DNA from 4 places in the Paenibacillus praedii genome. Region 3 is predicted to be linked to each of the others. Evidence: riboswitches for the same ligand, from Rfam matches in the RefSeq annotation. Region 3 holds a riboswitch; each other region holds the start of a gene.
The links. A riboswitch is a leader RNA that binds a small molecule or an ion and turns the genes downstream of it on or off. The one in region 3 is predicted to bind cyclic di-GMP.

Region 1 (4,254 bases), on a different contig from region 3:
TTGGCATGTACTGCAGGTAAAGCTCACCCTTAGCTAGCGCTTTTCGCAGGTCGTTGCTTAGAGCAAACAGCTTAAATGTCTGTACGTTTAATGAAGAAGAGTAGCTCTGGGACTGGTCTCTTCCGCTTGACTTGGCATAATACAAGGCCGTGTCCGCATTTTTCATCAGGCTTTCAACAGATTGTCCATCCTCAGGCGACTGACTAATGCCGACACTGACGGTAAGATTAAGCTCGAATCCCTCTACAAGGAAGGGCTCCTTAATTAACTGAATGGCAGCATTGACAATAGCCGTCACTTCACTTTGCATATGAAAATCAGTTATGACGATGGCGAACTCATCTCCACCGAGACGGTAAGCTATTTTACCGTTACTCGAAAAGCCTTTCAACCTATCGGCTATTCGCTTCAGCAATGTATCTCCTATCGGATGTCCTAATGTATCATTGATATATTTAAACCGATCCAGATCAAGCAATAGAACAGCTAGCTTTTGATTGTAAACTTCACAGATTTTAAGCTGCTTCTCGAGCTCCTCCTCGAACATCCTCCGATTAGGAAGCTGCGTCAAATAATCGTGATAAGCGAGATAATGGTTCTGCTCCTCCGTCTTGCTCCGATCGGTAATATCCAATACGGTTCCGATGATAGCTCTCTCACCCAGGTGAGTTATGCACTTATAATGAACCTCGCAAATGATAATACTTCCATTCCGCCTTATTACCCGATGACACAGATCCGTTAATGACTCACCTACCCCTAGCTCCGATATCTGGCCAGCTATCGATTTCCGGTCATTGCTATGAATCATTTCAATAACCGATAAACCTATTAATGTGTCATAACCCATCATAATGTCCAACTGCTTATTCGTATAAACAAACCGATCCTTCTGCGCGATAAAAATGCCTACGAGCGATTGCTCTACGATGCTTCGATATTTCATTTCCGCTTCTCTAAGAGAACGCTCTACCAGCTTCTGTTGCGTAATGTCCTTAGCAATGCCGTAAATTCCGATTAATTCATCGTTGATTATCATCGGAATATTCGTCACATTTACCTCTATAATCTCGCCATCCTTGGTGACGCCGGTCGTGTCATAGTTTAGCGGAGCGCGTGTCCTCACGGATTCCTCAAATTGATGAATGGTCATCTCGAGGCTTTCTTCAGCAACAAAATGATGAAAGCTGCCGCCTATAATTTCCTCTTTGCTATAGCCGAACATTTTCTCAAGAGCAGAATTGCACGACAAAAAACGACCATCCAAGTCAAACGAAAAGACAGCGTTTGGATTATTTTCGAATAATGATTTATAGTTTTGCTCTTCTACAGTTAAACGATGCTGCAATCTCTTGCCTTCGGTTACATCCTGTATCGTTCCGATTGTGATTGTTACTTCATCATTAGCATCCTTGACGTGGCTGATGTGAGACAACACGTCTCGCATCTCTCCATTTGGACGGACAATCCGAAACTCGCTATCGAGAGTTTCTTTCGTTTCAAGGGATAACTTGAAATTTTGGAGTACGCGATCGCGGTCTTCAGTATATATCAGACCGAAGAAAGCCTCCTCACTCACGGGGAAGTCATTGTCAATTCCACAAATAACAAACATTTGATGGGACCATGAAGCCTTCTGCCGCACATGATCAAATTCCCAATAACCCAAATTGGCTATTTTCTGAACAACCTCAAACCGGTTGTCGCTGCCCGTTTGACGCATAATATTTTGTTCCACTTTTCGAGTTCCCTTCCTATGTATAAAATATGCGTCAACCTGATGTTTGGAGGAAGAGTTAATCCAGCAATAACTGCAATAATCGTTATTCATCCTTCGATAACCCGGTCACCTTAAGAAATACCTATTAGGCCTGTTGGCTTTGCGTCGTTGCTTTCGACAATTTTGCTCTTAACAAGGACTTTAATCTTAATTAATTATTCCATAAAATCTTCAAGTATTCCATAACCAAATTTCAAGTAATTAGGTATAAATTTTTAACCAAAAAACAAGCTGTCCCATAAAGCTCGTGATACATAAATTCCACTCCCTCTCCACTTAATTTGTAAAAAAAAAGACCACCGACGTTATCGTCCATGGTCAGGCATTAAGGTGAGATAGCGATACAACTGACTCCGGAAAATGGGGGCGATGAAAAAATCCATTCCATCGGTCGAATGATTACAATACAACAGAATCTGCTGGATACACCAGTCCGATCTGTCTTCTTGCCTCGTCCATAATTTCCATCGTGGCTATCGAATTTTGAAAGGTATTTACCGAAGACTCCGTTTTACCAGCCTGAATTAGCTCAATAAACTCCTTAGCCTCGTAGTACATCAATTTACTGCCCATAGGCTGTGAAATATCTTCAATCGTTCCGTTCCGATATTGAATTTCGACCTTTCCAGCTTCACTGATCTTGTCAATAACCATACTGCCATTTTCCCCTTGGATCTCTGAAGGAATCAAGGAGTGTGTAATCTTCGAATACATAATGACTGCATCCATACTCTTATATTGCAGCACGATGCTTCCCTCCCCATCGACGCCGGATTCGAGTATGACACCGGTTGCTTTGATAACGTCCGGCTTGCCGAACAGCGCCACCAGCGGGTAGATACAATAAACGCCCAGATCCATCAAGGCCCCATTCGAAAAAGCCGGATTAAACGCATTGAGCACCGTACCGGACTTGTATGCGTCATATCTCGAGGAGTACTGGCAATAGCTCGCAAAATATCGACGCACCGTACCTAGCTTTTGCACATTTTGTTCAATGGCTTTAAAGCTGGGAAGCAGCGTTGATTTGAGTGCCTCCATCAACAATACGCCGTTCGCTTGTGCGGCAGCGATCATTTGACGCATCTCGTTCACATTCGAAGCCATCGGCTTCTCGCACAGCACGTGAATGCCTTTATTCATGCAGGCAATCGCATGATCCTTATGGAAGGAGTTCGGGCTTGCAATATATACAGCATCGATCTCACCGCTTGCAGCCATCTCCTCTACATCTGTAAAAATATGAGCGATACCGTGCTTGGAGGCAAATGCGCTTGCTGTCTCCTCTTTACGTGAATAAACCGCCTTTAAAGCGAAGCCCTCCACCTCGCGTGCCGCATCAATAAATGCTTCCGTAATCCAGTTCGTTCCGATCACACCAAATCGTATCATATTAGCTGCTCCTTGAAGTTATTTATAGGATTGTTCTTCTATTTTTCTCATACAATGTGCTTGAGCACCCTCGTTTATTATAGCTTTAGATGACATAGTCTGTCCAAATTTTCCAGCTGGATTTTTGACATCCTATTTTATTTGTATTATTATCTGCAATACAAACAATACTTTATTGCAAGAGGTGATCCGATGATTATTACATTAGACTATAATAGCGAAATTCCAATCTACGTTCAGCTTCGAAACCAAATCGTCATCGGAATTGGCGTAGGCGGATTGGTCCACGGGGAGAAACTACCGACGGTAAGACAGCTGGCAGATGATTTGGACGTGAATGCCATGACCGTCAACAAGGCCTATACCATTTTGAAAAACGAAGGCTTCATCTCCATCGATCGCAGACACGGCGCCAAGGTGGCGACGGAATGCATCAGAAATTCTGATTTCAATGCGAAGCTGGAACGCGATTTAACGCTAGTTATTTCAGAGGCTTGTCTTAAAGGAGTCGGACGCGAGGAATTCATGTTTATTTGCTCCAGCATTTTTGCAGCAGCTGCCGTTAAAAACCACCCCTTACCTGAATAGGAGGAATTACTTTTAATGAACAATCTGATGCTAATTATACCAACCGTAATTGCTTACATTATCATTCTTGTCCTTTATCTGAATCAAGCAAGGACGGGCAGCTCCATTTTGTTTGGCGTTACGCTCCCATCGCACGCCTTGGAGGATGCTTCCATTAAACAGCTGAAGTCTGATTACAAGCGCGCTTATACACGATTCGGTATTATTGCCTTTGTTAGCATCACACCTCTATTTTTGCTCGCGGACTACTTCTCTATGGCCTTTATCTATACGTTTATATGGTTTGCAGCATTTCTCTACACCGCCAAGCTTCCGTTCAACAAATTTCATCGCCTGACCACCGCCCTCAAAAGAGAAAAGGACTGGTTTGTCGGAGAAAAGCGCATCGTCCGTATTGATACTAAGATCAACCTGTTGAAAAAAGCCGGGGTCATCTCTCCACACTGGTTTTTAATTCCTGCTTTAATTTCTATGAGCCTGATTATCGCTTCTAT
Region 2 (4,254 bases), on a different contig from region 3:
ATCGACATCGGTATTTTAAATGCCTGAAGGACGGTTTGGACGATTTGTTCCGATTGTTCACGGGTCCTATTCGGAAGTAATGCGACAAACTCATCACCACCCATCCTTGAGAGGATCGCGTCCTGACCAATACAGCCTTGAATCCTCCGGGCCGCCTCCTTTAATAACGAGTCGCCATTTGCATGACCAAACATATCATTCACCATCTTAAATCGATCGATATCGATGAACAGGACGGCTGCCGTGTGGCCAAGGTCACTCGCTTCCTCCAAGTAGGCTTGCAGTCGTTGATTAAAGTAGACTCGGTTGGGCAAGCCGGTTAAGCTGTCGTAATATGCCAAAAGCTGAATTTCTGCAAACATGCTTTGAATTCTCAAAGCCATTTCTTTGCTGTTCGAAATAAGGGTATTAATTTCTTCTATGAAACTGCCCTTCCAGTTCACGAGCTGGTTCTCGGCTATTTTCTCAGGCAAATCTGTGGTCGTGTAGGTTAATTGCTTGATCGGTCTAACGATAATACGACTAATCATATTGGAAATGAGAATGGATAACAATCCACAGACCAATAAGATACTAAATATATTAATGTAAAAGCTATACAAACGGTCACGATAAGGAGCAATCGGTGTCTCGGCTATAATACGCCAATCCCCCATATGCGGAATCGTCATGATTTTAAAATAAGAGGACTCTCCCCATCTGCTCATTGGATTTTTGATGGTGTCTGGGTACCAGTGGTACAAACGGTCATCCAATACATGTATTCCACCGCTTTTTGTCCAGTCATACTCGTTCATAACGGCTAGATCATCACGGGTGCTTGCAATGACCTTATTATTTTGATCTACGATCGTGACATACATTAAGCTATTTTTCACCAGATTTTTTAACTCTGTTGTAATGTAGTTAAGATCAAGCGCACCTACGGCAGCCCCTTGAAACTCTCCGTTAATCATAATAGGATTGCCAATAATCACAGTGGGCACGGTTATTCCGCCTCTTCCTTGAAACACATCGGAAACAACCGGTTGGTGATATTCTCTCATGTATTCAAAGTAAGGCCGATCCGCGAAGTTTAAGCCGATCGTTGACTCTCCTTTGTTATTTCGCAATGGATTGAATACCTTAGTAGTTCCATTGCGATTAGCAATGTACAAATTAATAAAATCCGGATATAACGTCTGGACTGAAGCGGCTTGGCGCTGCAAGTAGTCCAGCTTTTCCAGCCTATTTTCAGCTGCTGCCATCGATAACAGGTTCACCGCAGCCACATGGGCTTTTCCCCAATCCATGATGTCATTGCGGATGAGGGAGGAATCCGCTTCCGTCTCAGATTTTATTTCCTCTTTGATATTGCGGTATTGTTCGCGGCCGATCATCACTGTCACAAGAAGCAAAGAAAGGAAGATCAGTGTGACAAAGTGGTTGAATAAAACCTCGTGAAAGGAGCTGGATATTTTACGTTTCTGGAATGCCGGCCATTTAATAAGAGGCAAATAGGTAACGATTAAGCTGGCAATCAATGCATTCCAGATGCCATTCACCGCATCCTTAAGCGAGATGAGCAAGGAAGCAGTGACATTCATATGCAGAGCATAATGATAAAACACAAAAATGAGCGGCATACCCAAAATCACCCAATATAGAGTAACATTTAGAACAATCTTCTTTCCTCTGGAGAAGAGGCCGACAAATAGCGTTTCCAGCACAAAAACAATGAAAGCATAAGGATGGTTCCATAGCAGCAAGGTATAAGCATTCACAATAATTGATGCCACTAATGCCCATTTCAGACCGTATATTCGCAATAATAACAAGGTAAATATACTGCCAAAAATAAAATTGACCCCAAGCAAAAGAGACAGGTTGAACATATTGCCTAAAAGTGCGAATACAATCAGCGCTATGATATGAAAGATCGGCTTATTCCATTTACTCACTGCTCTACCACCTTTTAAATCTTCTTGTAGCAACAAAAAAAACTCTCCCGAAAAGAAGAGTTTCCTTACCTTCGGTAACTGGCTGGCATAACATTTCCAATCCGGAAATGTGATAGCCCCTATAGCTTTGCGACCTCATTTTTCAACGAGTGTGCCCTTTCGTTATGAAATTTTTCAGAACGACTATATATGTATCGACAATAAACTACAATTAGTACTCATTATAGTTTATACTACTGGGTGAAACAATAGCCTTATCTTAAATGTATTTTACCATATTAAAAAGGCTGCCGCTCTGATGTCGTCAAAAGCGTAACTTTGATCGTATTCCAATAATAGAGGTAAAACGGATAATCCCCTACCCAAACTTTCATGTAGTTTGTAGGGCCATTAAAATTTGTAGGAATCCATTCAATCGGATACTTGAAGACATCCTGTTCGAATTTCCGGCAATGCTTTCTTGAAGTCGTTTTTTTCTGGCACTCGTTCGATTATTTTTGTTCGCAGTAATGGCAGGTTCCACGATTGCACCTCTTTCTGTTCTGTTTCCATTATGATAGCCCGCGAGAGGGCATTAACGTCATCAACAATTATTACTCGTTTGAAAAATAATTTACGGTTATGAAAACACCGTGCCAACAAAGGATTGTTAGCACGGTGAGAGGATAATTCAGTTATTCAGTTATTAATTGTATGAATTGAATACATAGTTAATTAATTTATACACGATTACTGCAGCCTCAGCACGCGTTGTAGGCTGCATAGGTTCGATTCGGCCATAACTTCCCTGCGCACCAATCCCATCTTCACCAATGCTGCAACAGCATCTGCAGCATAACCTGAGATCAAAGCCTTGAATTTGCGATCTCCACTTCCTTCGATGATTCCTAGCGAATGTGCGATTCCTACCGCTTCATAGTAATAATCATCTTGATTTACATCCACAAAGGATGTATTTACAGCTGCTGTGATGCCCAGCGCTTCGATTAATATTTTCGTGAAATCGGCGCGGGTTATGAAGGAACCCGGTTGATAAGAACGATCCGTGACGCCATTAATAATACCTTTCGATGCTAGTACCTGAATCGCTTGTGGAGCCCAAGGGACTGGGCTTAGATCATTAAATGATTTTGTTAAATAGGAAATGGCATATTTACTAAAGTGGCTTGTTTGGAAGCGCATTTCCTTAGAAGTAAAATCATATTTTCCAGTAGGCACCAACTGAACATGACCTTGCTCATCCACGTACCAAACTGACAATAATTCTACATTTTCCAGCTCTTCCTCGCTTAGCGCATAAGGAATTTGCACCGTCACAGCAGCATCCTTATTGTTATAAGCAAGAGCTTGCCCCTCCGATTCAACGTGCAGGTCTATAACGACTCCTACCTTCCCTTGAATTGCGGCATTTTGCGGAACCTCAGATTTGGCCATCATTATGGATATCTTTTCTTGTTCTCCTGCCGCTTCATTATTAGCCAGCATGTTTCCTCGAAGGAGCATGCTGCCCAGCTCCGTTGAAAGCTTAATTTGGAATTTCTCTCCGTACTTGGTGAGGAATTCAGCAGGAACTTCAATAGCGTACATATGGGCATTCGCTTCTTTCCGCATCGCAATGGAGAAACATTGTTGTTGAATCTCCTCCTCAAAAAAACATTCTGGCGTATTTTATTTCATTGTAGTGAGCAACTGCCGCGGAAATAAGAAAATCGGGGTTTTACATGGGGGGGGAGGGGAAACGGATTAGAAATGGACATGAAGCATTCATTGTTAGTGTCCACACAAACTGCACATGATTACAATATTATATTTCTAAGATGCACTTGAAGAAATACACGAGCAAGCAAACAGTTGATCTTTAAAATTAATTTTTCATCAGGCTATTTGCGCAGTATGTATAATGAAACGGGGTTGGTGATATTCTTATGATCTATACAGCTCTTGGAGATTCCATTACATTTGGAGAAAATGCCTCCTCTATGGCAAAGGCTTATCCCCAATTGGCCGTATCTACTTTAAATTCACGCTCCCGTAAGGTTACCGGGTATGTTTTGGCCCTGCCTGGTTGGAGCAGCAATGATCTATTAAATGCGGTGATACGGCAGGGATCATCCATTATTAGTGAATCTGCTGTTGTTTCTATATGGATCGGAGGAGTGGATTTAGCCAACTCGGCACTGTCTTCATTTAGAAACCAGCAACCATTACATGCACAACAAGCTTTAAACGACTATAAGACAAATTTAAACGCCATTCTAACTCATATAAAAAAAGGAAGTCGTGCCAGAATCATTTGCTGCACGCAATACAATCC
Region 3 (4,254 bases):
TGAATAAATATTCTTTATAAAGAATTTCAATAGATGAGACATCTAAATATAGTATTAAACTTATCGTCGTCAAATTGCAATAATTCATTCATATGTTGTTCGTTATTACGTTGCAGATTAACAGCCGATGAGACGGCAAAGAGACGAAAAGGGCTGTCAAAAACTCTGATGGATCTCATCACTCGTTATTTATCTGGCATGTATTTATTAAAGAAAAAGATCCTGACCTTGTAAGGTCAGGACCCTGCTCTCAAATCTATGTTCACATAAAGAAAAAGAGAACAAAAATAAAGATTGCGGCTTGCGGGCTTAATTCACCTTGAATCTGCTAATGTTTTGCTGCAGATCCTCAGCCATTTTGGAAAGCGCGCTGGCTGCGGCGCTGATCTCCTCCATAGACGATAGCTGCTCTTGCGTTGCGGCCGAGACCTGCTCTGTTCCTGCAGCGGAGCTTTCTGTAGTTTCGGAGATGGTCTTCATTGAGCCCGACATTTCATCTACTCCTGCTGTCATTTGCTGAACGGATGCGGAAACCTCCTGGGATCCGGCAGCAACATCGCTGACAGCTGACTGAATATAGTCAAAGGATTGCCCGGCAGAATGCACAATTCCAATGCCGGAATGTACTTCTCTGGTAACGGCATCCATGGATTGTGTGGCCTTGCCCATGCCTGCTTGAATGGCAGAGATGAGCGAAGAAATTTTTTGAGCAGAATCGGCGGACTGCGTGGACAGCTTGCGTACCTCGGTGGCGACAACCTCAAAACCTCGTCCATGCTCGCCAGCTCTTGCCGCTTCGATAGCAGCATTCAACGATAAAAGATTAGTTTGTGCCGATAACTCGCCTATAACCTCAACAATTTGACTGATTTCTGCAGATTGTCCGCCAAGCTCCTTCACGATCTCGGAAAGCCCATTAACCGTTTCGTTAATGGCATTCATTTGTTCTACAGCCGTTTTAATGGATTCATTGCCTAGCATGGCTTTCTCTGAAGCTTCGGCAGCTTTGAACGAAACATTTTGTGTGTTTTCTGCAATCTGTTGAAATCCAACGGACATTTCATTGATTGTCTGGAATCCATCGCTAACAAGCTTAACCTGTATGTCTACGCCGCTGGCAACCTCCTGCATGGTTTTTGCGATTTGTTCAGTGGCGGTAGAGGTTTGCTCTGCGCTGGCTGTTAATTCCTCTGACGAGGCCGCTACTTGTTCGGCGTTTGTCCCCACCTGTATTATGAGGGACCGAAGATTCGCAGTCATCATATTGAATGAGCTCGCCATCTTGCCGATTTCATCATTGTTTTTTATTATGATTTTTTCGCCAGTAAGGTCTCCAGAAGCAATTCGCTCAGCTGCTTTGGCAACTGCAACAACAGGCTTGGATATGAGACGACCCATAAATAAAGCAATACCAACACCAAGTAAAATGGATAGTATTCCTAGAATAATAACAACTCGCATGACTTGCTGCACTTGATTTTCTACTTCAATAATACCTGTATCTAATTGTTCTTGCTGATAGGATTCCATTGCGGTAGCTACGGCTTCAAACAGAGTTACCATTTCACGTCCCTCATTAGCAAGAAGGGAGTTAACCTGCGACATCATATTTTGGTTTTTTAGCGAAATGATCTCTTGGGAAAACTGATAAAATTCAGCTTCCCGTTGATCTATCTGCTTCAGCAGCTCCTGCATGTTGGATGATTGAAAGGTTGGCGCAAGCTCAGCGCTTATGCTTTGGACTCTTTCATGCGAATATTCTATAGTGGCTAATGCAGTGCCATCTCCGAATAAAGCATAACCTCGCAGAGCGGCCTGCTGTGATTTCATGGCATTAGTCATATCCTTAATGTGAAGCATCTTGGCGACTCTATTATCAATGAGTTCAGAATATGTACGGTTAATAGAAATGATTTGTATTAAATTTGTTAATATAATGACAACTAGTAAGATAAGGACAGCTAGGAAGCCCGCTAGCAGTTTTTTGCTGATTGATAAATTTCGCATGATGTGCCCCCTAATTTTTTTTGAATTGCATCGATTGCTGCTCGAGATTATGTAATATCTTTGGAGCATGTTTGTATAAGGTTTTTGCAGATAAACATTCAAAGCCTGCGGCATTCACCTCCTAAAATGAAAAGAAAAAGCACTCCCATAAAGAGGGTGCTTTTCTCATAAGCATTCTTTTACCCTCGGCAGCCCGGCCGTCATAGCATGAAGCGTTAGACCCGTGGCTTTGCGTCTTTGCCTTTCGACAAATTTGCCTTTATCATCATACTATATAATTATAAATAACTTACTATTTTTAGCAAGTGTAACATAACGACAATCATTATGCTAGTACCTTAGACTTGCTTATTATTAAGCAAAATGGTCTATTCGACAGACAAGGAGGGGGATGAGACCTATATCTTTAATAAACACATTTTATATCGTTGAAACAGGGTCTTTGGTAGGAAAGTTGCTCGGAAGGAATACTCTTTTCATAACAGGGTAACTTACCTAATGGTGGTAATCATGCAAAAGCATGATACTGTTATTGCCACAAACAATAGGAGGTTCCGTTGAGCTATGAAAATTACTATGAAAGCTTTGTTTGCAGTATGGCTTATGGTGCTTGTTTTTACCTCGAATGGCGGTACAGCATCCGCGCGGTCAGAGCCGCAAGCCCATGCAGATCAAGTAGGGCAATATCAAATGCTGTATCATTGGAACCATTTGGATTGGAACTTTGCCGATCCAAGCATGAAGCGGGATTTCGAGGCGAATCAATATTGGAAGCAGGCGATGCCTGCAGGCATTAAGGTCGATAAGGAGGGGAACTATTACGTTTCGGTGCCAAGATGGGCGCAGGGCATTCCCGCAACAATGAACAAGATCCTCATGAAGGACGGCAAGCCGCTGCTGGAAGCTTTTCCAAGCTGGGAGTGGAATAAAGCCGGTGACGTAACCAAGCTCCAATCCATCCTAGGGTACGAGATTGACGAGAAAAACAGGATGTGGATTTTGGATCAAGGCAAAATCGCTTATAATCCTTCACCAGACGGTTCGCAGAAGCTGGTCATTTGGGATTTGAATACGAATAAGCTGATCGACTCGATCAAAATCCCGAACGAAATCGCGTCGTACCGTACGTCCTTTCTGAATGATGTGGTCGTAGACAATAAGAACGGCTTCGCTTATATAACCGATTCCGGTAACGGCGAAGGCTTCGGAGGAACGGTTGTAGCGGGAATCATCGTCTATAACATGAAGACGAAAACCTTCAGGAGGGTACTCGACCGGCAGCCAAGCACACAGGATTTTCCGGGGTTTATTTTTGAAATCAACTACAGACGGGTCTTCAAGGACCAACCGATGAAATTAGGCTCTGACGGCATAGCATTATCCGCCGATCGTTCAACCCTGTATTATTGTCCGATTACAGGCCGCAATCTGTATGCCATCGACACGGCACTGCTGAGAAACTTCAATACGCCGCTGGAAACGATCAATAAAGCCGTTCAAGCCCGGGGCAGCAAGGGCACAAACACGGATGGGATGCATGCGGACAATAAAGGAAATGTATATTATACGATGCTGGAAGGGCAGGGGGTTGGCAAGTATTCACCGGAGAACAACAAATTCAAGCGTTTCGTATCGGATGACCGTATGCTGTGGGTAGACGGCGTGGCCTTCGATCAGAAGGGCTCGATTATTTTTAACAACAACCGGCTTCATCAAATGTTCGAGAAGAACCAGGACGATCTCGATTGGAACTATCCGTTCAATTTGATCATATGGAAAGCATATGTGGGCAAGGATATAAAATCATATTTGTATGCCAATTAGTTTAACAATGAGCCAATTCCTTTACTGAAGCTTTCAGAAGGGTATTGGCTCATTTTATGATAAAATGAATGTACGAGAGCAATCTTTATTCATTTAGATAAAAGGACACATGGAGGAATGATGATGCAGCTTATCCATCAGCAGAAGGTTCAGCATATGATCGATACGCTTAAAGATCAAGACTTATATATTCATCTTGAAATGACTACCGGAGCTTATGCCAACCATATGGACAGCTCCAAGCATCCAGCGGCGAACTTCATTACAAATGCGGTTATTCGTTACACGCTTGGATCGATTGCCGGAAGCGGGCCTTACCGTGTCGGATTAAAGACGGCGGCTGGCTGGATCTATTCAGAAGGGCTCACCCACTGGGATGAGAGTGACACAATGAGACTTATTTTGGCAGGTCATGACAGTCAA
Region 4 (4,254 bases), on a different contig from region 3:
GCTGCCGTTCGGAATTTTTTGAATATGGTGCTCGTTACCGGAAAAATCGGCAAGCCAGGCTGCGGCTACGGTGCAGTTACTGGGCAGGGGAATGGACAAGGCGGCAGAGAGCATGGCCAGAAGAGTGATCAACTGCCAGGCTACCGTTCCATAGAGGATGAGCAGGATCGTGCTTATGTGGCTGGCGTATGGGGAGTTGATCCCGAGGAGCTACCCCGAAAAGGCGTATCCGCCTATGAGATGATGGAGCTGGTTCACGAGGGAACGATACGTTCATTGTTTGTAATGGGGTCCAACCCCGTCGTTTCAAATCCGAATGCAGATCGGGTAGAGGAAGGGTTGTCTAAGATCGATTTCCTTGTGGTAGCAGATATGTTTTTGTCAGAGACGGCCAAGCTGGCCGATGTCGTATTGCCTGTGACGGCCTACTTGGAAAATGATGGAACACTTACGAATTTGGAAGGCCGCGTGCTGCTTCGAGAATCCAAGCTTAACGCTCCAGGCGAAGCAAGGCATGACTGGGCCATCCTATGTGAGCTTGCTGCAATGCTGGGCAAGCAGCGATATTTCCCATTCGAATCGGCAGAGCAGATTTTCGAAGAACTGAGACAGGCCACCCGCGGTGGCCTAGCCGATTACTATGGCATTACGTATGAACGTCTCCGTCAAGAGGGCGGCGTGTATTGGCCTTGTCCTTCAACGGAGGGGCAAGCAATAAACGGCATGATGTTCGAGCAGACTTTCGCTCATGCGGACGGCAAAGCGATTTTCTTCCCCGTAGAAAGTCGGCTGCCTCAGGAGCAGCCTGACGAAACATATCCGCTCACGATGACGAACGGACGAGAGCTATCCCATTATTTAACAGGGGTACAGACACGAAGAAGCGCTTCACTCGCAGCACGGAGCGTGGAGAATTATATCGAGCTTCATTCCAAGACAGCAAAAAAATATAAAATTGAAGATGGGGAGTGGGTCGAAGTTCGTTCTCGCAGAGGAAGCTTCAGTGTCCGCAGCCGAATCACGGATAAAATAAGAGAAGATACGCTATTTGTGCCGATGCATTGGGGGGGGGTACAGAACGTGAATAAGGCGACTAGTCCCGAGCTTGATCCCCATTGTAAAATGCCAGGCTTTAAAACATCGACCGTAGCAATTAGATCGCTTCGTTCACAGACATACAGCAGAAGTTAGTTTTGTCCATTCTTTTTTAAAACCAAGGATATATATAATGCTGCAAGTCTTAGTTAAATGATTTTAATAAATATTAGAATCCCATGTATAAATACCTATTAGATGATTTATTTAGTCCATTTGACACATGTGATATCTGCGTGTATTATAAGAAATAATGCAATGGTGGAGTAATTTGGTATGAAGTTGCTTTCACTACGAATAGATACGATGACTGGAATGGTAAAAGGCATAATCTGATGTTGGCTATACATCCATCATAAAACAGCTTTGTACCGATTGAAGGTATATAGTTGTTTTTCGATGGTTTTTTTTTGCTCATCCACTATAATTTGAGGAAATACCACACAATCTTAGATTGCTAGCAAAGAAAATGGAAAATCCTTGAAGGGGCGAGGGGTCATGCAAAAAAAAGTACATCTATTCAATGAAATGGTTCGGAAGGTGCGGAAGGATCTATTCGGCAAAGGTCCGGATGAGGTGCGTACTGTTTTTGTAGATAATCAAGCAATCACGACGATGAGCGGAAATCTTACACCTGTCGAAAAGTTCATGACGCAGACCGAGCAAGGCGGAAATTTGGTTCACCAGGCCCGAACGAAGCTCATTCAGGAATACTATAATCGCAAAGTACCTGAGGGGATGGAAGAGTTGATTGGATCGAAATTGGTTCGTTTGTTTTCGGACATACATATAAAAGATGACCAAGCCGTTTCGGTTTTTGTTTTTGAACATCCTATTAAGAAGTGACAAGATTATTCCTATTGATAAAGGCAAACTTATTGAAAGATAAGGACGCAAAGCAACGGGTCTAAGGCGAACGCTATGACAGCCGGGCTACCAAAAGTGGTGTAAGGACCCTTTTGGGTCTTTTTTTATACGATCTTTTGGGATAATTTAATTTATTTCCAATAAGCTGCGGATAGCAGATGACATAAATGATTTTGTATAGAACGACAGAAGATATTATAAACAGGATGGAGTGTTCTATTTTGAAATGGTTTTATAATTTGAAAACGTCTGTGAAGTTAATTTCCGCATTTGTTTTGATGGCTATCCTACTTGCATTCGTTGGAATATTTGGTTTGTCTAATATGGGGAAAATCAATGATGAAGTAGGAATCACATACAATGAACGGTTAGTACCCATTGCTGATATTGCTGCCTCTCAAGTGTTATACCAGCAAATTAGAGTTAATATCCGGGATATGAACTTTATTGCTATTATAAGTGCAGACAAAAATATTTATGAAAATAATATAAACGAATTAAAAAATCAAATTTTAACGAACATGGATACATACCGTAATTCTGATTTGAGTGAGCAGGAAAGGGAAGTCATAAATAAATTTGATCCTGCATGGGAGTCATACAATGAAATGCTGGAACTTGCTATGCAATCCGCACATGCAGGTGATATAGACGAATATAAAAGAATCGCTCCTGATTTTAAAGCGGCCGGTGACCAGGTAGAAGGTGTTTTAATGGAGCTGATTTCCTTGAATATTACGACAGCACAACATGGGTTTGAGCAATCCAATGCGATGTACGAAGGCTCCCGAACCATGACCATAACGATTATCATTGTGTCATTGCTTTTCAGTATTGCATTCGGTTATTTCATGTCACAAATTATCGCACGGCCTCTGAATCGACTGGTGGGATTACTTGGTAAAGTGGCGGCTGGCGATTTGAGAGAAACATCGGATATCAATACAAGAGATGAGATCGGACAATTGGCGACATCCATAAACAACATGGTAATCAGTTTAAGGTCAACCGTCGGAGCCATTTTTGTATCCGCTGAAAGCGTTGCTGCTGCCTCCCAGCAGATCTCGTCAAGTACCGAGGAGATAGCCAGAGGGAGTAACAGCCAAGCGAGTGATGCTCAAACGATGAATGAACTGTTCTCGGAATTGTCAATAGCTATTAGTTCGGTGGCTCAGAGTGCAGAGCAAGCAGCTGATCTGTCTAATACAACAATGGATATTGCAATGGAAGGCGGCAAAGTGGTTCGTTCGTCCATCGAAGGCATGGTTGTGGTTAATGAACAGATGTCCCGATTAGAAGAGGATTCAAATAAGATTGGTGAAATTATTGAAGTAATTGATGATATTGCAGAACAGACGAATCTTTTGGCATTGAATGCTGCAATTGAAGCGGCGCGTGCAGGAGAGCAGGGCAGAGGGTTTGCGGTTGTAGCCGATGAGGTTCGTAAATTGGCTGAACGTAGCAGTGAAGCTACGAAGCAAATAACGTCAATTATTAAAGGTATGCAGCAGAATACGCAACACAGTGTGAGGGCAGTTGGTGAAGGCGTTGCATTTTCCAAAAAAACCGGTGAAGCGTTTGACAGCATCATTACGATGGTCAATCAATCTGCTCTTAAGGTTACGGAAATTGCCGCAGCGAGTGAGGAACAGGCCGCTCAATCCGCAGAAGTGCTTATTTCAATTGAAAGCATTTCCGCAGCTACGCAACAATCAGCGGCAAGCAGCGAAGAAACCGCAGCAACGGCTCTATCCCTGGCTGAGCTTGCACAGGATTTAAATAGTTCCGTATCCATTTTCAACATTAAATAGTTAAATGAAGAGAAGAGGTAGTGCGATGCAGGCTTCTAAGCAGGAGCAATATATTGAATTTGGCATCGAAAGTGAACAGTACGCCATTCGAATTCAGGATATACATGAAATTATTAAAATGCAGGATATTACTCAAATACCGAATGTCATGCCTTATGTAAAAGGAGTCATTAACTTGAGGGGCAGGATTGTACCGGTTATCAGTCTCAGGAACTTGTTTCGACTCCATGAAAAAGAGCATACAAAGGCAAGTCGAATAGTAGTTGTTCACCATCAAGATGACACTGTTGGAATCATTGTAGATCGCGTGAACAAAGTTACCACTTTCACAGACATTCAGCCTCCTTCAGAACGCGTTGGCGGACCTGACGGCAACTATTTCACAGGAATCGGATTAACGGATAGCAGCCTGGTCGGAATTTTGAAGCTGGATACCGTATTGCTTCATGAATAGGAGAGAAGACCCGATGTTGTCCGAATA

Region 1: linked by a shared signal. The riboswitch ahead of ACO9K6_RS12690 (EAL domain-containing protein) and the one ahead of ACO9K6_RS20660 (methyl-accepting chemotaxis protein) in region 3 are both predicted to bind cyclic di-GMP.
Region 2: linked by a shared signal. The riboswitch ahead of ACO9K6_RS15330 (EAL domain-containing protein) and the one ahead of ACO9K6_RS20660 (methyl-accepting chemotaxis protein) in region 3 are both predicted to bind cyclic di-GMP.
Region 4: linked by a shared signal. The riboswitch ahead of ACO9K6_RS00665 (methyl-accepting chemotaxis protein) and the one ahead of ACO9K6_RS20660 (methyl-accepting chemotaxis protein) in region 3 are both predicted to bind cyclic di-GMP.

Annotation. Positions count from the first base shown of each region.
Region 1 is NZ_JBMWAM010000012.1:2,028-6,281, reverse strand. It holds gene ACO9K6_RS12690 (EAL domain-containing protein) at 1-1,738, opposite strand, end outside; cyclic di-GMP riboswitch class I at 1,834-1,918, opposite strand; gene ACO9K6_RS12685 (Gfo/Idh/MocA family protein) at 2,180-3,172, opposite strand; gene ACO9K6_RS12680 (GntR family transcriptional regulator) at 3,365-3,760, shown strand; gene ACO9K6_RS12675 (DUF5808 domain-containing protein) at 3,776-4,254, shown strand, end outside.
Region 2 is NZ_JBMWAM010000017.1:493-4,746, reverse strand. It holds gene ACO9K6_RS15330 (EAL domain-containing protein) at 1-1,940, opposite strand, end outside; cyclic di-GMP riboswitch class I at 2,011-2,106, opposite strand; partial or broken gene ACO9K6_RS15325 (carbohydrate ABC transporter permease) at 2,240-2,386, opposite strand; gene ACO9K6_RS15320 (S-layer homology domain-containing protein) at 2,670-3,527, opposite strand; gene ACO9K6_RS15315 (SGNH/GDSL hydrolase family protein) at 3,866-4,254, shown strand, end outside.
Region 3 is NZ_JBMWAM010000035.1:5,692-9,945, reverse strand. It holds gene ACO9K6_RS20660 (methyl-accepting chemotaxis protein) at 310-2,007, opposite strand; cyclic di-GMP riboswitch class I at 2,192-2,275, opposite strand; gene ACO9K6_RS20655 (L-dopachrome tautomerase-related protein) at 2,698-3,831, shown strand; gene ACO9K6_RS20650 (YojF family protein) at 3,955-4,254, shown strand, end outside.
Region 4 is NZ_JBMWAM010000001.1:131,897-136,150, reverse strand. It holds gene nasC (assimilatory nitrate reductase catalytic subunit NasC) at 1-1,191, shown strand, start outside; gene ACO9K6_RS00670 (Na-translocating system protein MpsC family protein) at 1,594-1,941, shown strand; cyclic di-GMP riboswitch class I at 1,954-2,036, shown strand; gene ACO9K6_RS00665 (methyl-accepting chemotaxis protein) at 2,184-3,773, shown strand; gene ACO9K6_RS00660 (chemotaxis protein CheW) at 3,799-4,227, shown strand; gene ACO9K6_RS00655 (chemotaxis protein CheA) at 4,241-4,254, shown strand, end outside.